3 regions of the Geobacillus sp. CAMR5420 genome follow, and region 1 is predicted to be linked to each of the others. Evidence: riboswitches for the same ligand, from Rfam matches in the RefSeq annotation. Region 1 holds a riboswitch; each other region holds the start of a gene.
The links. A riboswitch is a leader RNA that binds a small molecule or an ion and turns the genes downstream of it on or off. The one in region 1 is predicted to bind S-adenosylmethionine.

Region 1 (10,052 bases):
CCAACCGATGGCTTTGATGAACATTTTGCCGTTTGCCCGCTTTTTGCTTGATCAAGCGGTCAACGAAGGCGACATCGCCGTCGACGCGACCGTCGGCAACGGGCACGACACCGTGTATTTGGCCGAACGCGTCGGGGAGACAGGCCATGTGTTCGGCTTTGACATTCAGCCTGAGGCCATCACCGCCGCTTCCGCCCGCCTCGCGGAACATGGGCTATGCGGGCGGGCGACGTTGTTCGAGCGAAGCCATAGTGAACTGCTTGAGGCGCTTCCCGCCGATGTACACGGGCGCATCGCCGGCGCGGTGTTCAACCTCGGCTATTTGCCGGGCGGCAATAAGCAAATCGTCACCCAGCCGGAATCGACGATCGAAGCGGTCCGCCAGTTGCTTTCCGTCATGAAGCCGGGCGGCGTCATCGTTCTTGTCGTCTACCACGGCCATCCGGAAGGAAAGCGCGAACGCGACGCGCTCCTTGATTACGTCCGTTCTCTTGATCAACGGCGCGTCCATGCCTTGAAATACGAATTCATCAATCGGCAAAACAACCCGCCGTTTTTGCTCGCGCTCGAGAATCGGGCGGATGGGGGCGCCTGATTCCGTCCGATCCGCCGACGAACCACTGCTCTTGCCAATACAAGCAAACAGCCGCCCTTATGAAAAGGACAGCCGTTTTTGCCGCTCCTGCCAAAAGCGGTATGCTTTTCCGTTCCAATAGAAAAACTGCGACGCCGCCCCGCCGGCGCGGACGAGCCGGCGCGCCAGCCGGCGCAGCCCGCGCTGCTTTTTCACCTTGGCATCCGACAAATACAACCCAAGAAGCCCTCGGTGAATAAGGCGGTGAAACTCGCCGTGCGGAAGGGCGCCGACATGGCGGTCGGCCTCTTCGATGAAATGGCAAAGCCGCTCAAGCATCACCGTTTCATTCGGATAGTAAAAGCAAAAGTTTAAATCGCCGCCGTCCCGGTCTTCCTCCTGGTCGATCAAATAGTCGAGCAAAATGTGCAGTCCTTGAATGTACGGAAAATAACCGTCGCGCACTTGTCTCGCCATCTCCGGCGGCAGCGATTCGCCAAACGCATAGGCGACGAGGCAGAAAATGCCGAGCGTCGAACCGGAGCAGGCGGAAAACTCATACCATTCCATCGGCGGCAAGGCGTCTTTGTATTGCGCGAACCATTTCTCCAGCCGCGGCACCCGCTCGCTCGCTTCGACATGTTTATGCACTTGCAAGTCGCAATAATATCCGGCCAATTCATGCAAAAATGGGGCGATCGTCTCATAATGGCGCACCGTCTCGAGCACCTCTTGGCACGTGCGGACGAGCGCCGGCAAATAGCCGCCGTCTTCCTGTTCGCGGCGATGGCGGTAATAGTTCGACGGCTCCGCGCCGATCGTCAAAGCGTCCGGCATCGAATCGTGCAAGGCGCGAAAGTCGAGCGGATCGAGCGAGGTGCTGCGGTCGCACAAATTATCCAAATAATCGCTGATCGTCTGGTAAGCCACGATAAAGCGGATGCAATCCTCCATGTTTTCTCCGGCCAAGAGCGCCAAAATGGAGCCGCCTTCGCAATGGAACGTTTTCGAAGCGATGCTCGCCAAGGCCTGGCGCCGCAATTCCGGGTCGGGAATGCGCTCGGCCTGGCGCCGCCAATAGGCAAGCTCGCGGTGGACAAGCGGAAGCACGTCACGATACACCATTTTCATCAAGGCGATGGGGTTTTTCGGAATGTTCAATCGGCTCACCTCAGGTGCAAACACCATGGTCTCGTCTCCTAGCATTTCCATCTTATCAGCAACCAAAATCGTTTCGCGTCTGAACAGCCTGCGATCTCGTCTTCCAGTATTGCCATCAATGCGGGCGGGGCAAACCATAAAAGGGTTGGCGATGGAATGAAAAAACCGCTCAACAACGGTTCTTCTCACGTTGAGAAGCTTTGTGAAATCGGATCTTCTTTCCCGATCCCAACCACTCATCGGGCGAAACGAAACGTTTTTCACCAATCCCGACCAGGCGCGCTCACTTTCGTTGGCGATTTGGACGCAGCGTTGTACAATACATGGTGAACGATCGATTTTGCAGCAGAAAGGAACGAACGCCCATGATTTACCCATACAAAGGCAAAACGCCGCAAATTGCCGCCTCCGCCTTTATCGCCGACTATGTGACGATCACCGGCGATGTCGTGATCGGCGAAGAGACGAGCATTTGGTTCAATACCGTCATTCGCGGCGATGTGGCGCCAACGGTGATTGGCAACCGGGTCAATATTCAAGATAACTCAATTTTGCATCAAAGTCCAAACAATCCGCTTATCATTGAAGACGGTGTAACAGTCGGCCATCAAGTCATTTTGCACAGCGCCATCGTTCGCAAAAACGCGCTCATCGGCATGGGCTCGATCATTTTGGACCGCGCGGAAATCGGGGAAGGCGCGTTTATCGGCGCCGGCAGTTTAGTGCCGCCGGGCAAAAAAATTCCGCCCAACACGCTCGCCCTCGGCCGGCCGGCGAAAGTCGTCCGCGAACTGACGGAAGACGACATCCGTGAAATGGAGCGCATCCGCCGCGAATATGTCGAGAAAGGGCAGTATTACAAAGCGCTGCAGCAACAGCGGACATCGTGCGCCAACAAAAAAGAGCTGCCGTGATCAGGCAGCTCTTTTTCTTTCATCACTTGTCCGCCAACGCCAGCGCTTGTTCTTTCAACAAGGCGGCTTTGTCGGTGCGCTCCCACGGCAGGTCGATGTCCGTACGCCCAAAATGGCCGTAAGCAGCCGTCTGTTTGTAAATCGGGCGGCGAAGGTCGAGCATTTTGATGATGCCCGCCGGGCGGAGATCGAAGTTGTTGCGCACGACCTCAATCAAAATGTCTTCCGATACTTTGCCGGTGCCGAACGTATCGATCGAAATCGAAACTGGGCGGGCGACGCCGATCGCGTAGGCAAGCTGCACTTCGCATTTGTCGGCCAGTCCTGCCGCGACGATGTTTTTCGCGACATAGCGGGCCGCATACGCCGCCGAGCGGTCGACTTTCGTCGGATCTTTGCCCGAGAACGCGCCGCCGCCGTGGCGGGCGTAGCCGCCGTACGTATCGACGATGATTTTGCGCCCCGTCAACCCAGCATCCCCTTGCGGACCGCCGATGACAAACCGTCCTGTCGGGTTGATGAAATATTTCGTGTTCTCATCAAGCAGCTCTGCGGGCACGACCGGCTTGATGACCTGTTCTTTAATGTCGCGCTCGATTTGCTCTTGCGTAATTTCCGGATGGTGCTGCGCGGAAACGACGATCGTATCGACGCGCACCGGTTTGCCGTTTTCATCGTATTCGATCGTCACTTGCGTTTTCCCGTCCGGCCGCAAGTACGGCAAGACATCCGTTTTGCGCACTTCCGCCAATCGGCGCGCCAAGCGGTGCGCAAGCGAAATCGGCAACGGCATCAATTCTTCCGTCTCATTGCAGGCGAACCCAAACATCAATCCTTGGTCGCCGGCGCCAATCGCTTCAATTTCCTCGTCAGTCATCTGACCTTCGCGCGCCTCAAGCGCCCGGTTCACCCCCATCGCAATGTCCGGCGATTGTTCGTCAATCGACGTCAGCACCGCGCACGTATCGGCGTCAAATCCGTATTTGGCGCGCGTGTAGCCGATCTCCCGGACCGTATCGCGGACGATGCGCGGAATGTCCACGTATGTTGATGTCGTGATTTCCCCGCTCACGAGCACCAGCCCGGTCGTGACGCTCGTTTCGCAGGCGACGCGGGCGTTCGGATCTTTTTCCAAAATGGCATCCAAAATGGCGTCAGAAATTTGGTCGCAAATTTTATCCGGATGTCCTTCCGTCACAGACTCTGAAGTAAACAAGCGGCGTTTGGCTGACATTCGGTTTGTTTCCTCCTCTTGGCATAATGTGGCGACACGGAACTCATTTCCCTTTTTCCCTTCGCAATATAAAAAACCTTTCCTGTAACGGCTGAGGAAAGGTCATGGCAATCGTATTGCTTCCTTTCACTCTTATCGTTCAAGGACTGCGCCTTGCCACAGGTTAGCACCATTTCACACATGTACAGTTGTGACGGTTGCTGGGCTTCATCGGGCCTGTCCCTCCACCGGCTCGGGATAAGAGTATCCGTTCAATGACTTATCTTATCGCAATGGAATCGGCAAAGTCAACTATCAAAATTCATTTTTTATCATTTCCAGCCGAGAAAATTCTTTCCTCAAGGAAATCGACACATTGGGCAAAATAAAGTTTGAAAAACCCACACAATTAGTATGGACTATTAATAAAAATGTGTTATACTATTTTCAAGAGTGATTTCAAAAAGAAGGCAGGTTTTGAATATGGGGATCGCAAACATGACGAATAAGCTTGATGTATTGCTGCAAAAACCGTACGTGCATCATCAACTGTCCGTCGCCGAGCTCGTCGAGAAAGTCCTGCAGCGGAACGAAGGACGGCTGACGCACACCGGAGCCGTCGCGGTCACGACCGGCAAGTACACAGGGCGGTCGCCGAAAGACAAATACATCGTCGAAGAACCGTCAACGAAGCAAACGATCGACTGGGGAGCGGTCAACCAGCCGATGTCTCCGGAGACGTTTGATAAACTGTACGACAAAGTGCTCGACTATTTAATGAAGAAAGATGAACTGTTCGTGTTTAAAGGCTTTGCCGGCGCCGATCCGAAATACCGGCTGCCGATTCAAGTCGTCAACGAATTCGCCTGGCACAACTTGTTCGTCCATCAGCTGTTCATTCGGCCGAACGTCGAAGAGCTCGCCGTGCATGAGCCGCAATTCACCGTCATTTGCGCGCCGAACTTTAAAGCCGACCCGAAAGTCGACGGCACGCGCTCGGAAGCGTTCATCATCATCTCGTTTGAACGGCGCACCGTGTTGATCGGCGGCACCGAGTATGCCGGCGAAATGAAAAAATCGATTTTCTCGGTGATGAACTATTTGCTGCCGGAACAAGGCATCCTGCCGATGCACTGCTCGGCCAACGTCGGCCAGGAAGGCGACGTCGCCCTCTTTTTCGGCTTGTCGGGAACGGGAAAAACGACGCTCTCGACCGACCCGAACCGCCGCTTGATCGGCGATGATGAACACGGCTGGTCAAGCCGCGGCATTTTCAACATCGAAGGCGGCTGCTATGCGAAATGCATCAACCTATCGCGCGAGAAAGAGCCGCAAATTTTTGACGCCATCGGCTTCGGCGCGGTGCTCGAAAACGTCGTCCTCGATGACGCGACGCGGGTGCCGAATTACGACGACGGCACGCTGACGGAAAACACACGCGCCGCCTACCCGCTTCAGGCGATCCAAAACATCATCGACCCGAGCGTCGCCGGCCATCCGTCCACGATCGTGTTTTTGACAGCCGATGCGTTCGGCGTCCTGCCGCCGATCAGCAAGCTGACGCGCGAACAAGCGATGTACCATTTCTTAAGCGGCTACACAAGCAAGCTCGCCGGCACCGAACGCGGCGTCACCGAACCGGAAGCAACGTTCTCAACGTGCTTTGGCGCACCGTTTTTGCCGCGCCCGGCCGTCGAGTACGCGGAAATGCTCGGGCAAAAAATCGCTGAACACAACGTCCGCGTCTTTTTGGTCAACACCGGTTGGACAGGGGGGGCGTACGGCGTCGGCAGCCGCATGAAGCTCGCCTACACCCGAGCGATGGTGCAAGCCGCCGTCGAAGGGGAGCTCGACAACGTCGAAACAGTCAAAGATCCGATTTTCGGCCTCGCCATCCCGGCGCACGTCCCGGGCGTGCCCGATGACGTCCTGCAGCCGCAAAACACATGGGCCGACAAACAAGCATACGAACAAAAAGCAAAAGAGCTAGCGCAAAAATTCCGCGCCAACTTCCAAAAATTCGCCCACATCGATCCGTCCATCGAAAAACTCGGCGGACCGCTCGTTTAACAAGAACCCAGCCGGACAGGGAACCGTTCCCTGTCCGGCTGTTTTTTATTTCTTTCCTTTGCTTTGGACTCCGACACTGAATCCTTAAGCATTTCTGTACGTCGATCCGTTTCATTCGCCTCAAACAACCTCAAAACAACCGGACTCGATCAAACGCAATGGGCTTCTGTGTTTTCATTTGTCGCAATGGCCATTAGTTCTGTAAGGAATACGTAATGTCATCAAAAGATGGATGATTAATGAACTTGCGCATGATTTCTAAAGTTTTTACTCCCTGTTCCCCCAAGAATTGTGTTCTTGCCTCTATTTCTTCAACTGTTTTCCGCAAATCATCCATATACTTCTCAGAATTTTTAGAATCATTAAACAAGTGATAAAGATGCATAATTCCTATAGAAACTCCAGCAGCATGATATGCTCTGTCTAAAGGCCTTTTGATTTTCAAGATGGTTGATGTAACTAGAGCTTCTTCTTTTGCACATTCATTAGCATTAGGAAACATACAGTTAATCATATCATCCAAGAAGATACTTTGGTGGATAAACTCATGATAAATGGCCTCTGCATATTCAATGATTGACCAATCAGATTGAGGGTTTAACCATACTAATCCCATAACATTGGACACTGATCCTCCACCAAACAAATCTTTTTTTAAAATCAAAAAGGTACCAATAAGTGTATTAATTAAATCATACAAATCATTATGCAATACTTTGATCAACTTTAATGCTTTTTCAATTCTATCAGTAATTACTTCTTGCTCTTGTTGTGAATAAATGTGTTTATCGTTTTCCAAATCCTCTTTGTCAATCATACCCAAACTAAGTAATTTATTTTGCAATGTTTTATCAAAATATGTAACATGTATTTTTTCGTTTGAGTATGGAACAGGAACATCTTGAATATAATTTATGGCTTCAAAATATTTCTCTTTTAACGTGACACCTAATGGGAATTTCTTTCCACTTTCCTGCTCGACATAATTTTTTAGAATCTCGATATTCTCGATAATGTGTGATTTATGCAGAAATGGTAAAAAGATTTTTGATTCTGTCTGAACTATACTTGACATACTACTCCCCCTATTCACGGTATATTTATGGCTCTTCACCACAAAATACACTTGACAAAAAACGTTTTTCATAACGTCAAAAAGATCAATTTCCATTTTTTGTTATTTTGTTCAACTGGGAGGGTCAATATCATGTTTGTTCCTAAAAGTCAAGTACATCTTTCACCCGAGTTCGACAGTTTTGAGGCCATTTTAGGCTCTTGGGTGATGTCCCCACGGGTGAAGGAGCGCTCCCCTTCCCATGGGTCGTAACCGTCGAGGTTGGACTTTTCGCGATGTTCCTGGAGCTAGTTGAGTTTTAGCGATCAACTAGCCCCATTTTTTTCATAAATTGAACAAACTACTTTGTCAAATGAATTTGCATTCTAAGTGGTTGTACTACAAGAGACATTTGTGCATTACTTTTTAAATAATGTTCAACATAACGTTTAATATTTTCGACATGCTTTTTATTCATGGAATAACACCTCCTTCTATTTGTATTCATTGCCATTTTAACAAAAAAATGTATAATTACAACAATCAAAAAAATAAAATTATTCTATACCTGTGGTGCTAGTTGAGCGCTGATGCTCAACCAGCACCATAGGAATAAAAATGGACTCTAAACAGAATAAGGGGGAGGCTTCCATTGCTTCAGTATATCCATTCGCCTTTAGGAAATTGTTGAAAATCCATCCGCTTTCTTTCGCCTCCTCTCTTAGGGGCGCGACAAAAAGCTCGTTTTATCAAAAACTGAAGAGCTGGCTTTTGGTTCGTGTTTACGATTCCATTACCAATCGTTTCGATGATCAAAGAGAGGATTGAGGTCATGAAAAAGAAACCATTTCATTTCCTTTGGATCGGACAATCTTTCGCGAATTTCGGAGATGTGTTCTACATTGTTTCCGTTGTCTCTTGCCTATATCATTTGACATCGAAAGCCATGGCTGCCACCTTAGTCCCTTTTTTCGTTACATTGTCGTTATTTATTAGTGGAATCGTCGCACCGATATTTTTTGAAAACTATAAACAAAAAACGTTACTGTCCTACGGACAACTGTGTAAAACATTTCTGCTGCTTTTTCTCTCGCTGTTTTTGCAATGGGGTGCGGAACATCACATTGCAATCGTTTACGTTTTTGTATCATTGATCGCTTTTTTAGACGGGATCAATAATCCGATTAAAAACTCCCTCGTTCCGTTTATCGTTTCCAAGGAGGAAATCTTGAAAGCCAACAGTTTTTTAAACACGTTAGACCAATTTATCAAACTTAGCGCATGGCCGATCGGGAGTTTGATTGTCAGTGCGGGATCGCCGTTCCTTTTAATCCATATCACCTTATTGTTCTATATCGTTTCAAGCATTCTCATGTTTCTGTTGCCTATACAAGAACATACAAAGAAGAATACGGTCCAAGACAAAGGCCTAAAGAACTTTCTCCTTTCGATCCGTCTAGGATGGGAATACACGTGGAGAAATGTGCACGCGAAATCGATTAGCTTCATGTCATTTTTTGAAGGAATCGGAAATGGCGTCTGGATTTCGGCCATCCTTTATATTTATGTGAAAGAACAATTACATGTAGGAGAGGAATGGTGGGGATATATTAACTCTGTTTTCTTTGGCGGCATGGTGATAGGGGGATTGTTAAGCGTTACGTTTAGTCAATCGGTTGAAAAAAACCAGCAATTTTTTGTATTGTTTGGCCCGTTTTGTATCGCTATTGTCACACTGTTATTTGGCACAACGACGCACGGTGCGTTGGCGCTTCTGTATTCCGCCCTGTACGGGATCATCGAACAATGGAAGGTGATTTGCCTTCAGACGATTTTGCAAAAAAATGCCCGGATGGACGCGCTGCCTCATGTTTTTTCCGTGCAGGGAGTCATTAGTTCCGTAACGTTCGGGATTTCCGCCTTATTGATGAGCTTTATAGCCGATGTTTACGGGATTCGCTTTTCGTTTTATTTGTCTGTTTGCTGCTTTTTGATCAGCGGCTGGATCAGCTACCGTCAGCGGAAAATCTGGAGTTATAAGGAGAACCAAAAAGGAGAAATCACGGGAACTATTTTGTGAGCTCCCTCTGTAAATGATCACTTTATTTCAGAACAAAGCAAAGAAATCAGTCTTGCTTCATCATATGGCAGAGTGCAAACCGAAGGATTGTTTGCGCTCCTGCCTTTTCAACATTAGAATCAAAACGCCAATCGGGACGATGAACGTCGCCGACAAATTCTGTCAATAGACTTTACCCTCGATGGCCGTAAGGTTCGAACGCATAAAATGATTGTCGTCGATCCCCCGGGGTTTTGGCATGATTGGAGGTCGACGACAACGCGAAGGCGGGTTTACTTCTTCAGCTGTTCAATCTTTTCCGCCGGCAGCCCGGTCAGCTCGTGGATCGTGTCGACATCGTACCCTTTCGCCAACATTTTCTTCGCGATGTCGATTTTCCCTTCCTCGATCCCTTTTTGGCGTCCCTGTTCAATCCCTTGCTTCATCCCTTGCTTTATTCCTTGTTTCAACCCTTGTTCGATTCCTTGTTTGACTCCTTGTTGAATGCCTTTCTCGATTCCCCGCTGTTCGTATGAGATGATGAGCTCCATCACTTGTTTCGCTTCCTTCGTCTCCATTTGGCTCACCTCGTTTCGCAGTTGGATTTCCTCCGCTTCGGACAACCGCAAATACGTTTCAAAAAACCCAAACAACAGCCGCTGCTTCGCCTCATCGAGCTCGAGGCGGACTAGGATGCGCAAAAACTCCTTTTTCACTTCCACCTTCTCGCTTTCATTATACCCCATTTTGCTTAACAAGGCGGCGGCAACCGGATTGTCACGGCGGATGTACTCGCGCCACGGCAGTTTGCGCAGTTCCACCGTCAGAAAGCGGAAGTCAAGAACCGTCAAAAATGGAAATTGAATCATCAATGAGGAAGGTTCGTCGTGGCGTTCGTCGTAGCTGAAGATGGCAATCGGGAGGATGCGGCGGCGGTGTTTTTGAAACAAGCGGCTGAAGTAGAGGAACATTCGCTCGGGGAACGTCCGCTGCTTATAGCTTTGATG
Region 2 (10,052 bases), on a different contig from region 1:
AATTTGCTTGTGCGCCGCAATTTGTTTGATTTTGTCGACTATGGGGACGAAAAGGTGAAACGCATTTTCAGCGAGTTCCGGCGCAAAGGGGAAATCCGTGACGAGCTGACGTTTCATATGCCGAACGGTGAGGATAAGCAGCTCGAGTTCACCATGAAAAAAGGAGCGATCGACGGGTACCACTTGACGATTTTCCGCAATGTGAGCGAGCGGCGGAAAATCGAGCGCGAGCTGCGCGAAAGCGAGCAAAAGTTCCGGAGCATTTTCGATCATGCGATGGATGGTATTTTGCTTTGGGATGCCAAGCATCGGATCATCGACGCCAATCCGGTTGTCTGCGGCATTTTTTCCGTCGAAAAGGAGGCGCTGCTTGGCCGAATGGTGGTCGAGCTCGTTCCGGAGCGGGCGCGCCGCCAGCTCAACAAGCTGCTTCAACAATGCCAACGCACCGGCGAAGCGAGCGGCGAGGTCGAATTTTTCGACGAGGGAAAAGGGAGAATTATTGAGTTTTCACTGAAAAAGGAAGTGATTCCCGGCGTCGGGATGATGATGCTGCGCGATGTGACCGAGCGCAAGGAGATGGAGCTGCAGCTGCGCAAGTCGGATACGCTCAACGTCGTCGGGGAATTGGCCGCCGGCATCGCCCATGAAATCCGCAATCCGATGACGGCGCTAAAGGGTTTCATTCAGCTGTTGCAAGGAAGCATTGACGGCGACTATTCGATGTATTTTAATGTCATTATGTCGGAATTGAAGCGGATCGAATCGATCATCACCGAGTTTCTCGTTTTGGCCAAACCGCAGGCGGTGCAATACAAGCAAAACGACATTTGCAAAATCATGCAGGATACGATCGATTTGATCAGCGCCCAGGCGATGATGCATAACGTGCAAATCATTGCCGATTTCGACCGCGGGCTGCCGCCGGTGTATTGCGAGCCGAATCAGCTGAAGCAAGTGTTCATCAATATTTTGAAAAACGCCATCGAAGTGATGCCAAAAGGCGGGGACATTACGGTGCGCATCACCCGCGCCGGGTGCTATGTGCGCATCTCCATCACCGACCAAGGATGCGGCATTCCAAAAGATAAAATCAAAAAGCTTGGCGAGCCGTTTTATACGACGAAAGAACGCGGCACCGGCCTCGGCTTGATGGTCAGCTATAAAATCATAGAAGAGCACCAAGGGAAAATTGAAGTGGAAAGCGAAGTCGGCGTCGGCACGACGTTCCATATCACGTTGCCGATCGAACGAATGGAAAGAGAGGACGACGATGACGATTGAATATGCAGTATACCGCTCAGAGCTGCTCGGCGACATTTACGTCGCCTCCGACGGCGACGCGATTGTCAAAGTCGAGCTGTTTCCAGAAGAATGGCGCGCGTTCGCCGGCGAACATTCGGTTGTCAAAAGCTGGTCGCCGCTTCTTGAACGCGCGCTTAGGCAGCTGGATGAGTATTTCCACGGTCGACGCCAAGTATTTGACTTGCCGCTGAAATGGAAAGGGACGCCCTTCCAAGAAGAAGTGTGGGCGGCGCTTTGCCGCATCCCATACGGCGAGACGGCGACATACGCTGACATCGCTGCGCAAATCGGCCGCCCGAAGGCGGTCCGCGCCGTCGGCCAGGCGAACCGGGCGAATGAGCTCGCCATCATCGTCCCGTGCCATCGCATTGTCGGCAAAAACGGCGCCCTCGTCGGCTACGCCGGAAGCCGGACCGATGTAAAAGCAAAGCTGCTGGAGTTGGAGCGGCGCTATCAATCGCGCTTCAGCTGATCGGTGGGTGTGTATGCCTCCCAAAATGGCGCCCGCCCCCATGACGCGAATCCATGGGGGCAGGGAACGGGACATTATTTTTTTTGCCAATGCGACAACGCGAGGGCGCCGACTAAAATGGCGCCTTTAATAATGTCTTGGGCGTAATACGGGACGTTCATCATCGTCAAGCCGTTCAACAACACGCCCATCAAAATCGAACCGAACAGGGTGCCGATGACGTTCGGCTTGCCGGCGCCGAAGACAGAAAAGCCGATGTAGGCGGCGGCGACGCTGTCCATTAAAAGCGAGGCGCCGGCCGACACTTGCCCGGTGCCGATGCGCGAGGCAAGGACGATGCCGCCTAAGGCCGCAAAAAACCCGCTGATGACGTATGCATATGTCCGATAGCGGTTGACCGGGATGCCTGAGAGCCTTGCCGCCTCGCGGTTTTCCCCGGTCAAATAAAAGAGGCGGCCGGGTTTCGTGTACGTTAAAAACAGATGAGCGGCAATGACGACAAACAGCATAAGCAAGACCGAAAACGGCACGCCAAACAGCTCCCCTTGGCCGATAAATAAAAAGGAAGGAATAAATTTGCCCGGCGCCGTGCCGCCATCAGGCAGCGGCATGTCGTTATAAATCGAAAATCCTTTTGTATACGTAAGCTGCACGCCGTTGATCGCGTACATCGTCGCCAACGTGGCGAGCAAATCGGGCAGTTTGAATTTGACGATCAACAACGAATTAAGCAGCCCGACGGCGACGCCGAGCAACAGCGGCACGAGCAAGGTGACGAAAATTTCTTGGCGATGCAAGACAAGCGCCGCCGCACTGGCAATCGTCGCCAAGCTCACTGTCGAACCGACCGACAAATCGAAGCCGTCGACGATGAGCGAAAATGTAATGCCAATGGCCACCAAGGTGACGATGGAAATGGAACGCAAAATGTCGCTGAAGTTTTCATAGGTGAAAAACCGGTCTTGTGTCAGGCCAAAATAGGCGATTACAGCCAAAATGGCAAGCAGTGTGCCATGTTTATACAAAAATTCAAGAATGAACGGCGCCGCTTTTTTCGACGGCGGCGCGGAAACGGCCGGCTGGCTCATCGATCTCACCTCCGCTGCAATAGTACACAAGCTGTTCATAGGTTAGTTCTGCGGCCGGCAGGCGGGTGAGCAGCCGGCCGTCAGCCATGATGTAGATGGTGTCGCACACCTCAAGAAGCTCATGAAATTCACTCGAAAAATATAGTACTGTTTTTCCTTCATCGGCGAGAGCACGGATGATGGAAAACACCTCTTGTTTGGCGTGGACATCGATTCCTTTCGTAGGCTCGTCGAATAGAAAAACACGCGCGTTTGTGTTCAGCCATTTGCCGATGACGACTTTCTGCTGGTTGCCGCCGCTTAAGTGGCGGACAGCGGTCGAAGGCGACGGCGGATGGATGCCGAGCGAGCGGACAAGTTCGTCGGCGGCGTCCGTTTCCTTCCTCCGGCTGATCCATTGCCAGCGCGACAGCCGGGAAAGGAGGCGGACGGTGATGTTGGTTTTCACTGACTCGGGCAAGAACAGCCCTTGTTTGCGCCGTTCTTCCGGGATGAGGCAAAGGCCGGCGTCGATGGCTTCATAAGGCGATGAGAACACATAGCGTCTGCCATCAATTTCCCACTCGCCGGATGTGTTCCGGTGGGCGATGAGGCTTTCGGCAAGCTCCGTCTTGCCGGCGCCGACCAAGCCGGCGATGCCGACGATTTCGCCGCGGTGGGCGTAAAGATCGACCGTCGTGCCGGTTTTTTCGATCGTGATCCCACGGACGGCAAAGGCGATGTCGCTTCCATGCGCGCGCGTTTGTTTCATGGCGGCGGCTCGCCTTGTTCCGGTCATATGAAGGACGATGTCTTCAAGCGGCAAACCGCGGGCGGAACCATGGTAGACGACGCGGCCGTCGCGCAAAATCGTCAGCCGGTCGGCGATTTCCTGCACTTCTTTCAGTTTATGAGAGATGTAAATAAAGCCGACGCCTTGCTGTTTCAGTTCCGTGATGATGGCAAACAGCCGCTTCGTTTCGGCTTCGCTCAAGGCGGCGGTCGGTTCGTCCAAAATGATGTAGCGCGCATTCGATGACAACACTTTGGCGAGCACGATCAGCTGTTTTTCATGGAGCGAGCAGTCGCGCACGAGCTTTGCCGGCGAAATGGCAAGGCCGACGCGGCGAAGCAGAGCAGCGGCCCGTTCTTTTTCCCGGCGCAGCGAGCGGATCGGCTGTTTCTTCACATCAGCGAGCTCATCAGCCGCCAAGTTTTCGTAAACGGGCAATCCTGGGAAAAGCGCCGTGTCGACCTCTTGGACGACGAAGCCGATGCCGGCTCGTTTCGCGTCAAGCGGCGACGAAAAGGTGCAGTTGACGCCATCGATCGTGATCGTGCCGGCGTCGGGAGGAATGGCGCCGGCCAAAATGTTCATGAGCGTGCTTTTGCCGGCGCCGTTCATGCCCAAAAGGGCGTGGACTTCGCCTGGACGGACGGAAAAGTCCACGCCGTCAAGCACGCGCACCGCGCCAAACGATTTTTCAATGCCTCGCATTGACAGCCTGTTCATTTTTTGTTCACCTGAGCTTCCAACGTTTTCATCCATGGCGAGATGGCGACGTTCGATTGCCCCCAGCCCGGGATGTATTGCGAAAGCTCGTTCATCGATACTTGCTTATCGGGCAAGTCGGTCCGTTTTACTAAATGCGGCTCGAGCGAGTAAATGTTCGGCGTTTTCTCGCCGGCGATTTTTTGATAGGCGAACCGCACCTGAACGCGGCCGACTTCCGCCGGATCCGTCGCTGTTGTCGCCACCCACGGACTGTTCGGTTTTTGGATCATTTGCAAGTCTTCGTCACTCAAATCGATGCCGTATACTTTGATTTCCGTACGCCCGGCTTGCTCGATGGCGCGCGTCGCTCCTTTGGCGAACTCGTCCCAAGTTGCGAAGACGGCGTCAATGTCGCCTTTGTTCGGATATTTTTTCAAAATGGCCTCCATTTGCGTTTGCGTGTCCAAAGCCGTGTTGGCGCTCGCCGTACCGAACTTGGCGACTTCTTTTATGTTCGGATAGCGTTTTTTGAACGCCTCATAAATGACGTGGCGCCGCTCCATTGGAGTAAAACCGCCGACCCAAATCGTGACGATGTTGCCCTCTCCATTTAAATCTTCGGCGAGTGTTTTTAACGTTTTCCAGGCGAGGCTGTAGTCGTCTTGGTCGATGACGGTGACGCCGGGAACGTTCAAATCGTTGTCAAAGGCGACGACCGGGATGCCTTTTTCAACCGCTTTTTTCACCGGGCCTTCGAGCGCATCAGCGCGGCCGTGATCAAGCAGAATGGCATCAACGTTTTGCGTGATGGCCGTTTCTACGTATGAGGCCATTTTCGTCAAGTCGTTGTCGGCGTTGTAAATTTGCACTTCGCCGCCGAACTTTTGCACTTGTTCTTTGACGCCGGCGATGTATTGCGACGAGAACGTGCCGATGGACATTTGCATAATGGCGGCGATCTTCACCGGTTTTTTCAGCTTCTCCGGGATGGCCGCCTGTTCGCTGCTCGATGCGGTTTGGCTGTTGGATGAGACGGTGTCGCCTTGGATGGCCGTTTGCTTCGTTTCGTTGGCCGGCTTAGAGCTCACGGCGTCTTGCTCGTTCGTGCAGCCGGCCAAGACGGAGAACACGGCAAAGAAAAGAAGAGAAAGGAACGATAAGGCCTTAAATCGTTTCATGCTGCTCCTCCTTTGCAAATAACGCTGGCAGTGCCGCGCTGTAGCTGCCGCGGACGATGCCTTTTTCGGTAATGATCGCGGTAATCAGTTCGTTTGGCGTCACGTCAAACGCCGGGTTATACACGTTGACGCCTTCCGGGGCGACGCGCACGCCGGCCAGATGGGTCACTTCATCCGGATGGCGCTCTTCAATCGGGATGTCTGCCCCTGTCTTTGTCGCCAAATCGATGGTGGACAACGGTGCGGCGACGTAAAACGGAATGCCAAACGATTTGGCGAGCAAGGCGAGGCCGAACGTGCCGATTTTGTTCGCTGTATCGCCGTTTTGTGCGATCCGGTCGGCTCCGACGATAATGGCGCGAATCCCTTTCGCTTTGATCGTTTGCGCCGCCATGTTGTCCGTAATAAGCGTGACGTCGACGCCTGCTTGCATCAGCTCCCAGGCGGTCAGACGCGCTCCTTGCAAAACGGGGCGCGTCTCAAGGGCGTACACGGATAACTCGATCCCTTTCTCTTTCGCCAAATAAAACGGGGCGAGCGCCGTGCCGTAGCGGGCGGTGGCGATCGAGCCGGCGTTGCAAATCGTCATCACCCGGTCGCCTGGGCGAAAAAGCGATAACGCATGTTCGCCGATGCGGCGGCAGACATCTTCGTCCTCGATTTGGATGCGGATCGCCTCGTGAATAAGCACCGTTTTCGCTTCGTTGACTGAGGCGGCGTCTTTGGCGGCGGCAGTGAGCCGGTCAAGCGCCCAAACCAAATTGACGGCCGTCGGGCGGGCGCTTGCCAAATAATCGCGGTCTTGCTTTAGGCGGCTATGGAACTCGTGGACCGTTTCCGCTTTATAATGCGAGGCGGCGAGCGCCAGACCATAAGCGGCGGTGATGCCGATCGCCGGCGCTCCGCGCACTTTCAGCGAGGCGATCGCATCGTACACGTCTTCAAGCGTATGCAGGTCGATATATTCTGTTGCTAATGGCAATTTTTGTTGGTTTAAAATCGTGATATGCGTCTCGCGCCACTCGACAGAGCGCGGGATGGCAAAGGTGTCCATCGTCGTCTTCCTTTCTTTTCACATTTTCCGTTGATCCGGGCCGGCACTGGGCCGGTCGTCGCCGTGTTACTATTCGGTTTCTGCAAACACTCGGCGGAAGCCGTCCGTTCCGGTCAGCTCGTTGCGCTCGACAATCAGGCGGCGGCCGAGGCGGAGCGCGTGTCGTTTGGCGGCAAGGCGGGCTTCTTTCTGCTCGATGCCGTCAAGGTCGGCCACATGGGCGAGGCCGATCGTCCGGCGGATGACTTCGCAGCCGGCAAAGCCGACAGCATCGACGAACGCATGCCGGAGCACATCGTCAAGCAAGCCCGGTGTTGCGGCGTACGTCTCGATGCTTTTGGTGCGCCAAAGCTCCGAGAATATGGACGCAAAGACGTCCCAGGTCCGGTCGATGTGATCAAAGAGCGGTTGGCGCTCAACGTCAGGGCGGGACAACGCATTTAACAGCAAGTTGGCGAAAAACTGCCCAAGGTCAAAGCCGATCGGGCCGTAAAAGGCGAATTCCGGGTCGATTACTTTCGTTTCGTCGGTGCTTGCGAAAATGCTGCCGGTATGCAAATCGCCATGCAGAAGCACATCGGCTTCGGTTAAAAACTTGCGCTTCAGCTTTGCTGCTTCTAGGTGCAAGCGGTCATCGCGCCAAAGCGCTTCAACGTCTGGGCGCAATTCGTCTTCAAAGTTGTTCGTTTCGTGGTCAAAAAACGGGTCGGTGAAGACGAGGTCTTCCGTGATTTTGCACAGTTCCGGATTGACGAAGCTTTGCGCCAATTTCTTTTTCTCTTGCTGGTTCATGCCGAAATCAGACGTATAAAACGCCGTCTTGGCGACAAACTCGCCGATATGCTGGGACAAAAGCGGATACGTTTTTCCTTCGATCAACCCTTTGCGGGCGATTTGCAAACGGGATAAGTCTTCCATCACCGTAATGGCGAGCGATTCGTCAGAATAGTAGACTTTCGGCACGTATTGCGGCACATAGCTCGCAAACGTGCGCAGCGCGTTGCTTTCGATGACGGCGCGCTTTAACGTAAGCGGCCAGCTTTCGCCGACCACTTTGGCGTACGGCAACGCTTGTTTGATGATTACGCCTTGCTTTGTTTCTTGGTCGACGATATGAAACACTAAGTTCAAGTTGCCGTCGCCGATCTCGCGGCACAAAAGAGGCGCCCCGTCGCGGAATAAGCCGAGGCGGACAGCGAGAGATACCGCCTTCGGTTCGGTCAGCGGTTCGTAAACCGATGTTTGAACAGTGGTCATTGCCTTGTTCCCCCTTTTTTCATTTCGCTCGTTTTCAAATGCCGGTTCTGACGCGCGCTAAAACTCGGCGTTTCCGGCAAATGAAAAAGCCTCTTTCGCATACGGAAAGAGGCTTGAAGATGCATCGTCTTCGCGCCTCTTATCTTTCAGAAAGACATCGGTCTTTCTGTTGGACTTAGCACCGTGCCCTGCGGAAGCGGTTCGCTTCCGGCGCCGCCTTTGGCGTGCGCCCTATCTCACGATAGCATTACGGTCGGTTGCTGGGCTTCATTGGGCCAATTCCCTCAGCCAACTCTTGATAAGAGTACCGATTTCTTGTATTCAGTTTCGGGAATTTTCACGATGTTCTCAATTGTTTGGTTGCTTGATTCGAATGATACATGGTCGGCCAATCGATTGTCAATACGTTTTGAAAAAATTTTTTGCCGTTTCATAGTCGTGCGGCCGGCGGTCGGCAAACACCGGGATGCGCGCGCGGACGTCCGCAACGAGCGCGGGATCGATGTCGGCCGAGAGAATGCCCGGCTTCTCGTCCGCCTCGGCGATCACTTCGCCCCATGGGTCGATGACGAGCGAATGGCCGGCAAAGACGTTGTTCGGGTCGCGGCCAGCCCGGTTGCAGGCGACGACGTAGCATTGGTTTTCAATCGCCCGCGCCATCAAGAGCGTCCGCCAATGGTGCAGGCGGGGAAGCGGCCATTCGGCGACGACAAACAGCACTTCCGCCCCAGCCAAAGCATGGGCGCGAATCCACTCCGGAAAGCGGATGTCATAGCAAATGACCCCAGCGCACGGCAGCCCGTCAAGCGAGAACAAGCCTGGCTCGTTTCCCGGCTGCAAATACAAATGTTCATCCATCAATTGGAACAGGTGAAGCTTGCTGTATTCGCCGACGATTTGGCCATGACGGTCGGCCACGATCATCGTGTTTGTCACGCCGGCGGCTGTTTTTTTGGCGACCGAACCAGCGACGAAATGGACGCCGTACGTTTGCGCCAATCGGGAAGCGAGCGCCTTCGCCCGTTCGGCGCCTTCGTCGGCAATTTCATCCAGGCGCGTCAAATCGTAGCCGGTCGTCCATAACTCTGGCAGCACGATGATGTCAGCGCCGTCTTTGGCAGCGGATTCCACGGCCTGTTCGGCTTGCTGTTCGTTTTTTGCTGGATCGCCAAATGCAATGTCAAGCTGCAGGCAGGCGATGCGGATCGTCATGAGCGTTCACCTCGGAAAAAAATTTTTCTTTACATTTTGCTTTTAACGATATATGATGTTGCACTAGAATTTCAAGAATTTTTGAGAAGGTGTGGACGATGACGATCGAATTTCCCTTTTCCGAACTGCTTGAACAGCTGCCGAAGCAGTTTTTCGCCTCGCTCGTGGCGAAAGTCGGTGCGAAGATCAAGGCGGGTTATGATGTGATCAACTTAGGGCAGGGCAATCCGGATCAGCCGACGCCGGCGCACATTGTCGAAGCGATGCAGAAGGCAGCCGCGAACCCAAAATACCATAAATATTCGCCGTTTCAAGGCTACTCGTTTTTGAAAGAAGCCGTAGCGGCGTTTTACGCGCGCGAGTACGGGGTGACGATCGACCCGGCCCGCGAGGTCGCCATCTTGTTCGGCGGCAAGGCCGGGCTTGTCGAGCTGCCGCTTTGCCTCGTCAACCCGGGCGATGTGGTGCTTGTCCCGGACCCGGGCTATCCGGACTATTGGTCGGGGATCGCGCTTGCCCGCGCGCGGATGGAGATGATGCCGCTTTCTTCGGAAAACGGATTCTTACCGGATTACGAAGCCATTCCGGAGTCGGTCGCCGACCGAGCGAAGCTCATGTTTTTAAACTATCCGAACAATCCGACCGGTGCGACGGCGACAAAGGAATTTTTCGCGGAGACGGTGGCGTTTGCCGCCAAGCACGGCATTGCCGTCGTGCACGATTTCGCTTATGGGGCGATCGGCTTTGACGGCCGGAAACCGGTCAGCTTCCTGGAAGCCGATGGGGCGAAAGACGTCGGCGTCGAAATTTATACGTTTTCGAAAACATACAATATGGCCGGCTGGCGTGTGGCGTTTGCCGTCGGCAACGAGCGGATCATTCGGGCGCTTGAGCTTTTGCAGGATCATTTGTATGTCAGCTTGTTCGGCGCCATCCAAGAAGCGGCCGCCGCGGCGCTCCTTGGTCCGCAAGATTGTGTCACGGAGTTGGTCGCATTGTATGAGGCGCGCCG
Region 3 (10,052 bases), on a different contig from region 1:
TTTCCCAAGACAGGTGCACCGCCCTCAAAGTCATTTTGTTTCCTCCGCACCAAGCCGATGGTCGCGGATGATCCTCTCAAGCAAATACTCGCACCCCGAGCGGACGAGGCGATACACTTCGGCAAAATTCCCGGTATAATACGGATCAGGCACATCGTCTTTTTCCCGGTCGGGAACAAAGTCAAGCAACCGGGCGAGCACCGCTTTCGAACGGGAGCCAGCCAATCGGCGCAAATCGTTCAAGTTGGCTGCGTCCATGGCGATGATGTAATCAAATTCTTCCAAGTCACGGTGGTTCACTTGCCGGGCGCGGATGCCGGAGTAGTCGATCTTGTTTTCAGTCAAAACCCTTCTTGTCCCCACATGCGGCGGCTCACCGACATGCCAGCTGCCTGTTCCCGCCGAATCAACGACAATCAGCCCGTCAAGCCCCCGCTCTTTCACCAAATGGCGGAAGACCGCTTCCGCCATCGGCGATCGGCAAATGTTTCCAAGACAAACAAACAGCACTTTAATCATCCAAACAGCCACCCCTCTCGCTATGTCCACGGTGCTTTCCACCGTTAGTTTTCCTTCTTTCCTTTTCATCTAGCCCCTTTTTGGCCCTAGAAGGAAGGTCGGTGATGTAACGAAAAAACACTCCAGGGGGGAGCTTTCGCGAATGGATCAACAACTCTTCCGCGCGTTCACGACAACCATTTTGAAGAAAACGCGGTGTTTCACCAACCTTCTACACTGGCACTATGCATGTGCACCTACATTTTACCACATCATCCGTTTTTCATCAGAAAAGCAAGCCATGCAATCTCTCCCCATTCTTCCTGCACCTATGGTACAATACATAGTAACTTGCCATGAAAGGAGCAAACCAATGGATTTATCAAAACGGTCGGCGGAAAACGTCGCCTACATGATCGAACAGCTGAAGCAAAAGTTGAAAGTGCTGAACTTGGATGCCATCAAGCCGTCCCATTTTTCCGAGGAATGGTACGATGAATTGAGAGACATTTACGAGATGGTGATGAAACGCGAGACGTTCAGCCCAAGCGAAATGCAGGCGATTGTCGAAGAGCTCGGAAGCCTGCGCAAAAAATAACGTTCCCATCTGCTGCTAGGCAGGCAATGCAGCTGTTTCGCATAAAAACAATTCCTATCGAAAAACTATGATTGACATTATCGTCAATTGTGCTAAAATTTTAATCAATTAAATGACATGCGTTGCATACGTTGCTCGGGAGTGAGGGAGGAATTGGCTCAATGAACTCCGACAACCTGCCACCTATAGCAAAGTGCCAATTCCAGCTAAAGAAGATCTTTAGTAAAATAAGGGGCGCCCTTTCTCCCGCTCTTTCTGGTTAATGCAAGGAAGGATTTTTGCCGCCGAATTGCCGTTTGGCCGCTATATATCCGACTAATTATGTGGATTTTCTTTGATTTTATGAGGAGGAGAAACCGATGCTCACGTATGATCAGTGGGAAACGGCGGAAAAACCGTCTTTTCCGTTCGATAATGAAACAAAAGGGGCTCTTGACGTCCTCGCTTGGGCGTATCGCGAATACGGCGATGAGATCGTATACGCGTGCAGCTTCGGTGTTGAGGGGATCGTGCTTATTGATCTCATCTCCCAAGTCAAGCCGGATGCGGAAATCGTATTTTTGGACACTGGTCTGCATTTCCGGGAGACGTATGATACGATCGCAAAAGTGAAAGAGAAATATCCGGCGCTTCGCATCGTGATGAAACAGCCGCGCCTAACGTTAGAAGAACAAAAGGCGCAATTTGGCGACGAGCTTTGGAAACGCGACCCGAACAAATGCTGTGAGCTGCGCAAAGTCATTCCGCTGCGCGAGGTGCTGACCGGGGTGACGGCGTGGATTTCCGGCTTGCGCCGCGAACAATCGCCGACGCGGCGGCATGTCGAGTACATCAACAAAGACGACAAATTCCGTTCTATTAAAGTTTGTCCGCTCATTCACTGGACGTGGAAGGATGTATGGAATTACGTGTATCAACACAACCTTCCGTACAATGTACTTCATGACCACGGCTACCCGAGCATCGGCTGCGCCCCGTGCACGACGCCGGCTACAGATCCGAACGACTTGCGCTCCGGGCGCTGGGCCGGCCAAGGGAAGACGGAATGCGGTCTTCATCTCGCTTAAGGAGAGAAAAACGATATGCTCCTTGCCATTGCTTTGATCGCATCCTTTTTCTTCGCCATGAACATCGAGGCGAGCGGCGCGGCGGCCTCGATGGGCGTCGCTGATGAATCGGACGCCATTCCGATTCGTCAAGCTGCTGTTTGACAGCGACGTCTATACGGTCATCGCCATCTTGAGCGTCTGCTTGGCGACGCTTGGCGTCATCAGCTTAAAAAAACGGTCGCCGAAGAAGAACGTTCGCTTCACGAACATGGCGGCGGCATTTAATTAACATCTATCAATCTAGGAGGTTATGAACATGAGCTTAAGCACCCCGCATGGCGGTACATTAATCAATCGTTGGAATCCGGACTATCCACTTGATGAGGCGACCAAAACGATCGAGCTCTCCAAAGCCGAACTGAGCGACTTGGAGCTAATCGGAACGGGCGCCTACAGCCCCCTCACTGGTTTTTTAACGAAAACGGATTACGACGCGGTTGTTGAAACAATGCGTCTTTCTGACGGCACCGTCTGGAGCATTCCGATCACGCTCGCGGTAACAGAAGAAAAAGCGAAAGAGCTCGCCGTCGGCGATAAGGCGAAACTCGTTTATCATGGCGACGTCTACGGCGTCATTGAGATTGCTGACATTTACCGCCCAGACAAAACGAAAGAAGCGAAGCTCGTTTATAAAACGGATGAACTTGCTCACCCAGGTGTGCGCAAACTGTTTGAAAAGCCGGATGTGTATGTCGGCGGGGAGATTACGCTTGTCAAACGGACCGACAAAGGCCAATTCGCCGCGTTTTATTTTGATCCAGCGGAAACGCGGAAAAAGTTTGCTGAGTTTGGCTGGAACACCGTTGTCGGCTTCCAAACGCGCAATCCGGTTCACCGCGCCCATGAATACATTCAAAAATGCGCGCTCGAGATCGTTGATGGCCTGTTTTTAAACCCACTCGTCGGCGAAACGAAAGCGGACGATATTCCGGCTGACATCCGGATGGAAAGCTATCAAGTGCTGCTGGAAAACTATTACCCGAAAGACCGCGTTTTCCTCGGCGTCTTCCAAGCAGCGATGCGCTATGCCGGTCCGCGTGAAGCCATTTTCCACGCGATGGTGCGCAAAAATTTCGGCTGCACGCACTTCATCGTCGGCCGCGACCACGCTGGTGTCGGCAATTATTACGGTACGTATGATGCGCAAAAAATCTTCTTGAACTTTACGGCTGAAGAGCTTGGCATTACGCCGCTCTTTTTCGAACATAGCTTTTACTGCACGAAATGCGAAGGGATGGCATCGACAAAAACGTGTCCGCATGACGCGAAATACCATGTCGTCCTTTCCGGCACGAAAGTTCGTGAAATGCTGCGCAACGGCCAAGTGCCGCCGAGCACGTTCAGCCGTCCGGAAGTGGCCGCCGTCTTGATCAAAGGGCTGCAAGAACGCGAAACGGTCGCCCCGTCAGCGCGCTAAAGGAGGATCGCGATGAGCACGAACATCGTTTGGCATCACACATCGGTCACAAAAGAAGACCGGCGCAAGCGCAACGGCCATCATAGCGCCATCCTTTGGTTCACCGGGCTGTCCGGCTCCGGCAAATCGACGGTGGCCAACGCCGTCTCCAGACGACTGTTTGAGCTCGGCATTCAGAATTACGTCTTAGACGGCGACAACATCCGGCACGGGCTCAATAAAGATCTCGGCTTTTCCGCCGCCGACCGGACGGAAAACATCCGCCGCATCGGCGAAGTGGCGAAGCTGTTTGTCGACAGCGGCCAGTTTGTGCTGACGGCGTTCATCTCGCCGTTTGCCGAAGACCGGGCGCTCGTCCGCCGCTTAGTCGAAGAAGACGAGTTCATCGAAATTTACGTCAACTGCCCGCTTGAAGAATGCGAAAAACGCGACCCGAAAGGGCTGTATCAAAAAGCCCGCCGCGGGGAAATCCGTGAATTTACGGGCATCGACTCGCCGTACGAAGCGCCGGAAGCACCGGAGCTGACGATCGAAACACACCGTTATTCGGTTGACGAATGTGCCGAGCAAGTGCTCGCCTACCTGCGCAAGCGAGGAATGATCCCGGCCGCGAAAACAGACTAATTCCCTCATCCCCTGCCAAAAAAGAACGGGAGGTCATTTGACAAGGTCGTTTTCATCCCAAGGCAGACCATTTACAATAAAAGCAGCCGAGCATCCATGCCGCTTTCCGGCGGCTGGCTGAATCATGCACGAAGGGGCTGAAACAACGATGGGCAAAGTGTATCTTGTCGGCGCCGGCCCCGGCGACCCGGAACTCATTACCGTCAAAGGATTAAAATGCATCCAGCAGGCGGATGTCATTTTGTACGACCGTCTCATCAATGAAGAGTTGCTTTCATATGCCAAGCCGGACGCCGAACTCATCTTTTGCGGCAAGCTGCCCGGCTTCCATGCCATGCAGCAGGAAACGATCAACCATGCGCTCGTCTGGCATGCCAAAAAAGGAAAAACGGTCGTCCGCTTAAAGGGCGGCGATCCGTTCGTGTTCGGGCGCGGCGGCGAAGAGGCCGAGGCGCTGGCCAAACATGGGATCGAATTTGAGATCGTTCCCGGCATCACCTCCGCCATCGCGGCGGCGGCTTATGCCGGCATCCCTGTCACCCATCGCGCGTTCAGCTCAAGCGTCGCCTTTGTCACCGGGCATCGGCGCGACGGAAGTCGTGACGAGATCAAATGGGAAAGCCTCGCCAAAGGCATCGATACGATCTCCATTTACATGGGGGTTCATCACTTGCCATACATTTGCGGCCAGCTGATGAAATATGGAAAAGCGCCGGAGACGCCGGCGGCGGTCATCGAATGGGGAACGACAACTGCTCAGCGCACCGTCACCGGCACGCTCGCGACGATCGCGGCCGTCGTCGCCAAAGAAAACATCCAAAATCCGAGCATGATCATTATCGGAGACGTCGTCCGGCTGCGGGCCAACATTCAATGGTTTGAGCAGTTGCTCGCGTCATCCGCAGCCGCTGGCGCAACATCGTGAGGCGATGGCGATGGAAGCTGTTTTGTACGTCAGCCACGGCAGCCGCATTGCCGCTGCGCGCCATGAAGCGGCGCGTTTCGTCGAACAGTGCCGGAGGACCATCGATATTCCGATTCAAGAGCTATGCTTTGTCGAGCTCGCGGAACCGGACATTGTCACCGGCGTTGACCGTTGTGTCGCCCAAGGGGCGACACGCGTCATCGTCGTTCCGCTTCTCCTTCTTTCCGCAGGGCATGCCAAACACGATATTCCAGCGGCATTGGACATCGCGAGACGGCGCCATCCGTCCGTTGATATCCTCTGCGGCGCTCCGTTCGGCGTCCATGAAACAATGATCGACATCATTATCGACCGCATCAGCGAACAGTCCGCACCGCTTGACGGCGAATCGATGATCCTTCTTGTCGGCCGCGGCAGCAGCGATCCCGACACGAAACGCGACATGTCCGCCATCGCCGCACTTTTAAAAGAAAAAACAAACGTGCCGCACGTGGACGTTTGTTTTCTCGCTGCCATCCGCCCGACGCTTGATGAAGGGCTCGAACGAGCCCATGCATCGGCGTATCGGCGTGTGTTTGTCGTCCCGTACTTATTGTTTACCGGCGTCTTAATGAAAACGATCGAACGGAAGTTGCAAGGGTTCTCTGTTTCCGACAAGCAGTGGCGTTTATGCTCTTACCTAGGCTATCACCCGCGGCTTGTGCTGCACATTCAACAACAAGTATCATCGCTATCATCCGTAAAAAAAGGAGCTTGAACCATCAAGCTCCTTTTTTCATGTACTTTCGACCTCATCTATTATATGATAGAAGCAGAACAACCGTGATAAAGGAGGACTCATCGGCGTGAAAAGAGTTCATGTCATCGTGGAAGGGCGCGTGCAAGGCGTCGGGTTTCGATACTTCGTCCAACACGAAGCATTGAAGCGCCAGCTGACCGGTTGGGTGAAAAACAATGATGACGGAACAGTGGAAATGGAAGTTCAGGGGAATGAAAGCGCCCTTCAACTCTTTTTGAACACCATTGAAGCCGGAACGATGTTTGCCAAAGTCGCCCGCATGCACATCGAGCCGCACGATGTCCGCCCCGATGAAAAACAATTTCGCATTATGTACGGGAGCGGCTTTTGACAACTAGGCTCATCCCCTCAAGCAGCGGCCTTCCCGGCTTTTTCAGCCATCGAGCCGACAGAAGCGCCGGCCCGCTCGCCAAAATCCGAAGGGACAGCGTCTCCCTTGCTTTTCTGACCGCCAAACCAAAAACGGTGCTGCCTTTCCCGCTCTTCTCGCCGCTCGATTACGCCGGCCGCAAATGCGGCGCTGCATAATGGAAACATGTTTCCAAAATGGCCATGTTCGCCTGTTCATTTTTTCGCCGCGCTTCGCGACAAAGCGGGTCGAACACGTCGACAGCGGATGGCGGGTACTCGCCGCATATGTCTACGCCGAGCACTTTTTTATGGAATAAGAGCAATCGGAGGCAGGCGAGCAGCCGGGATAGCGGAATCACTCCTTGATCCCAGTTCGTGACCGCGTCTTCGCGGCGAAGAGCGTCTTTATCGATGCTGATATAGATGCTTCCGGTCGGGATGGTCTCGATGAGCGCTTTTGGCCATTCATCATGATCATCAAATGGAAGAACAGTCATGTTCGGAGATAAACGGAGTTGATGCGAAGAAGCAGTTGGGCCAACGATAACGACTTTTTGCAGCCGCGGATGCTTAAGTGCATAGGAGACCCATGAGCCGCACGAAATGACATCATCTCCTTCTTCAGCATCCGTATGGCGGTCAAAAAGAACGAGCGTAAACGGTTCGTTGATCTCTTTAAGCAATAAATATGTGACATAATGGTAGTTTCCGCTGCCGATCAGCACCGCCCCGCGCTTCCGCCGCCGCTCAAGCCGCCGCTCAATTTCAGCAAGCGCCACTTCGCTGCAATACAAATTCGTCTCCGGTACATCAGTGAGATCGACCCATTCGTGCGGAAACTGAAACAGCCGCTTTTGCGGCCGGTACACGCCGTCAAAATTAAGCATCGTGACACCATTGCCTTGAAACCCCATCGATCATCACCTTTCTTTCGTTGAATCAGCATTCAACGCTTTGTAGGTGCGGATGAGTCCAAGATGTGTCTCTATTTTGATTATACAATAGAAGTCGAAATATTTCCGCTCACACGCCTCGGTCATGTACAATAATAGAAAAACAAACAGCAAGGAGGGAGCCGCTTGCAACCGATCGACACGGCCGCCGTGCAAGAGGCGCTGAATCGTTTTGCCAATCGTGACGTGTATATTCATTTGGAAACGACGAACGGAGCATACGCCTCCCATCATAACGAAGGCTTTTATTCCGTCGGCGCCTACATCCGCAACGCCTGCATCCGCTTCACCCGCGGCAAGATCACCGGCCCCGGGCCATACCGCGTCGGACTGAAGCTTGATCTTGGCTGGGTGTACGCAGAAGGGCTGACCCATTGGGAATGGACAGAAAAAGGACAATTACTGTTGGCAGGCCATGATGATCAAGGGAAATTGGCCGTCGCCCTCGAACTAAGCGACGAACCGTTTGTGTAAGGAGGGAGTTCCGTTGAACGAACGACATGTGCTCGTTGTTTTTCCCCACCCAGACGATGAAGCGTTCGGCGTGTCGGGAACGATTGCCGAGCATGCGCAAAACGGCACGCCGGTGACGTACGCTTGCTTGACGCTCGGAGAAATGGGGCGCAATATGGGCGTGCCTCCGTTTGCCAACCGCGAAACGCTTCCACACATCCGCAAGCAAGAACTGGAGGAAGCATGCCGCATTCTCGGCATTCATGATTTGCGCCTGCTCGGCTATCGCGACAAGACGGTCGAGTTTGAGGATGAAGAAGAGCTGGCTGACCGGATCGCCGCCATCGTGGCGGAAACGAATCCATCGCTTGTCATTACGTTTTACCCCGGCTACAGCGTCCACCCCGACCATGATGCGTGTGGAGCCGCTGTCATCCGCGCCTTAAAGCGCTGGCCGAAAGAAGAACGGCCAACCGTCCATTGCGTTGCGTTTGCGAAAAACTGCGAACAAGACCTTGGCCAGCCGGATGTCGTGCGCGATGTCAGCTCGGTGATCGATACGAAGCTGGCCGCCATTCGCGCCCACCGTTCGCAAACCGAAGGACTGATGCAGGCGGCATCCAAACGCGGCGATGCGCTTGCTTGGCTCAAAACGGAACGGTTTTGGACGTATCGGTGGGATGACTAAACGTATACAGGCGCCGGCCGCACCTCCAAGCTGGCTGAACCGGCACGGCCGGCCCGCCGCCGAAAAAAGGAAGCCCGCCTTTCACGTGAGGCTTGGGCGCCTTTTTCGTTGGCATAGGCAGTGAAGAAAACACCAGCCCGCCCAACCGAATCCGGAACAGGCATTGTTTCCGCTGGAATGTTTCAGATGGGTTGCAATCCGAAAGCGGCCTCGGCGGCCAGATCCCCTTTCAGCACGGTGACGGCTTTTCCTTCGAGCTGAACCCTCTCGCCTGCCACCATCACCCGCACAATGCCGCCTCGGGCTGAAGCTTGGTAGCCGACTAACGTCGTTTTCCCAAGCTTGTCCGCCCAATACGGCCCGAGGCAACAGTGAGCGGAGCCGGTAACCGGGTCTTCCGGCACACCGAGAGCTGGAAAAAAGGCCCGCGATACAAAATCCATTTCTTCTGCCGTTGAACGGCTTGTCACAATGATGCCGCGCGCATCTACTTCTTGAAGCAGGCGGAAATCCGGGGTCAGTCTGCGTACCTCCTGTTCTGAGCCGATTTCCACCAAATAATCGAACCGGTTGCGCCCGATAAACAGCGGTTCAGCTGGCAAGGCACCAACAAGCGCAGCAGGAGGCGACTCAACCCGCACTGGCGTTTCGTTCGGAAAATCGAGCCGAATCCAACCATCGTTGTTTATAGCCGTCAATACTCCGCTGTTCGTGAAAAAGGCAATCGCTTCATCTCGGCGGTGTTCCCCGCGCTCCCACAGCACATGGGCACTCGCCAAAGTTGCATGGCCGCACAAATCAACCTCTGCTTTAGGGGTAAACCAGCGCAGACGATAGCCGCCCTCATGTGGAACTAAAAAGGCCGTCTCAGACAAATTCATTTCTGCGGCAACACGCTGCATCCACTCATCCCCAACCGGCTGCGGCAACAAGCAGACGGCTGCCGGGTTGCCGGCAAACGGCCGGTCGGTGAACGCATCGACAATATACATCGGAATGTTCATTGCTCTTCCCCTCTTTCCCCGTTTCGTTTTTTTTCGTTCGCCAATAGCTGAGCCAACTCTTCATCCCATCGGCCGCGCTGCCGGAAGGAATCAGCAGCGAGCGCCTGAAACAGCCGCTTCCGTCCCTCAGCGTCCTCCACTTCGCGCAATACGATGCCGCGGGCCCGCTGCAAAAACTCAAGATACGGCCTGTACTCTTCGCCATACTGCTCCTCAAGCTCGCGGCGAATGCGGCGAGCAACCGCCGGACTTGCCCCCCCGGTCGACACGGCAATTGTGAGCGGACCGCGGCGGACAACAGCGGGAACGTGAAAATCACACCGCTCCGGATCATCCACGACATTTACGAGTTGACCGGGTGCTGCTGCTTGCGTCACCGCTTCATTCACCTTGCGATCGTTCGTCGCGGCAATCACCAAAAAGGCCCCCGCCAAATCGTCTCGGTCAAACCGCTTTTTCTTCCAAACGATCATCCCCCCCGCGGCCAACGCTTGAAGCTCCGGCTCCGCTTCAGGCGCAATCATCACGATTTCCGCCCCTGCCTCTAACAATCCATGAATTTTCCTTGCCGCCACCTTCCCGCCGCCGACAACGACCGCCCGGCGGCCGCGAAGCTGAAGAATCACTGGATAT

Region 2: another riboswitch for S-adenosylmethionine. It lies ahead of mtnK (S-methyl-5-thioribose kinase); the one in region 1 lies ahead of metK (methionine adenosyltransferase).
Region 3: another riboswitch for S-adenosylmethionine. It lies ahead of DI44_RS13865 (phosphoadenylyl-sulfate reductase); the one in region 1 lies ahead of metK (methionine adenosyltransferase).

What each region holds. Positions count from the first base shown of each region.
Region 1 covers NZ_JHUS01000057.1:33,005-43,056, forward strand. The annotation lists gene DI44_RS02885 (class I SAM-dependent methyltransferase) at 8-595, shown strand; gene DI44_RS02880 (tetraprenyl-beta-curcumene synthase family protein) at 653-1,762, opposite strand; gene DI44_RS02875 (gamma carbonic anhydrase family protein) at 2,101-2,649, shown strand; gene metK (methionine adenosyltransferase) at 2,672-3,883, opposite strand; SAM riboswitch class I at 4,013-4,127, opposite strand; gene pckA (phosphoenolpyruvate carboxykinase (ATP)) at 4,346-5,932, shown strand; gene DI44_RS19505 (HEXXH motif-containing putative peptide modification protein) at 6,126-7,007, opposite strand; gene DI44_RS02860 (MFS transporter) at 7,819-9,066, shown strand; gene DI44_RS02855 (Rpn family recombination-promoting nuclease/putative transposase) at 9,339-10,052, opposite strand, start outside.
Region 2 covers NZ_JHUS01000024.1:44,779-54,830, forward strand. The annotation lists gene DI44_RS11625 (PAS domain-containing sensor histidine kinase) at 1-1,284, shown strand, start outside; gene DI44_RS11620 (methylated-DNA--[protein]-cysteine S-methyltransferase) at 1,274-1,777, shown strand; gene DI44_RS11615 (ABC transporter permease) at 1,852-2,865, opposite strand; gene DI44_RS11610 (sugar ABC transporter ATP-binding protein) at 2,807-4,357, opposite strand; gene DI44_RS11605 (sugar ABC transporter substrate-binding protein) at 4,354-5,517, opposite strand; gene mtnA (S-methyl-5-thioribose-1-phosphate isomerase) at 5,504-6,571, opposite strand; gene mtnK (S-methyl-5-thioribose kinase) at 6,641-7,828, opposite strand; SAM riboswitch class I at 7,965-8,133, opposite strand; gene DI44_RS11590 (carbon-nitrogen family hydrolase) at 8,228-9,040, opposite strand; gene DI44_RS11585 (pyridoxal phosphate-dependent aminotransferase) at 9,139-10,052, shown strand, end outside.
Region 3 covers NZ_JHUS01000012.1:59,257-69,308, reverse strand. The annotation lists gene DI44_RS13855 (low molecular weight protein-tyrosine-phosphatase) at 31-519, opposite strand; gene DI44_RS13860 (DUF1128 domain-containing protein) at 872-1,096, shown strand; SAM riboswitch class I at 1,226-1,330, shown strand; gene DI44_RS13865 (phosphoadenylyl-sulfate reductase) at 1,456-2,163, shown strand; gene DI44_RS13870 (phosphate transporter) at 2,179-2,307, shown strand; gene DI44_RS18585 (hypothetical protein) at 2,267-2,434, shown strand; gene sat (sulfate adenylyltransferase) at 2,462-3,622, shown strand; gene cysC (adenylyl-sulfate kinase) at 3,635-4,246, shown strand; gene cobA (uroporphyrinogen-III C-methyltransferase) at 4,395-5,171, shown strand; gene DI44_RS13890 (sirohydrochlorin chelatase) at 5,182-5,928, shown strand; gene DI44_RS13895 (acylphosphatase) at 6,017-6,301, shown strand; gene DI44_RS13905 (arginase family protein) at 6,468-7,235, opposite strand; gene DI44_RS13910 (YojF family protein) at 7,401-7,748, shown strand; gene bshB2 (bacillithiol biosynthesis deacetylase BshB2) at 7,762-8,415, shown strand; gene DI44_RS13920 (PhzF family phenazine biosynthesis protein) at 8,598-9,419, opposite strand; gene DI44_RS13925 (bifunctional precorrin-2 dehydrogenase/sirohydrochlorin ferrochelatase) at 9,416-10,052, opposite strand, start outside.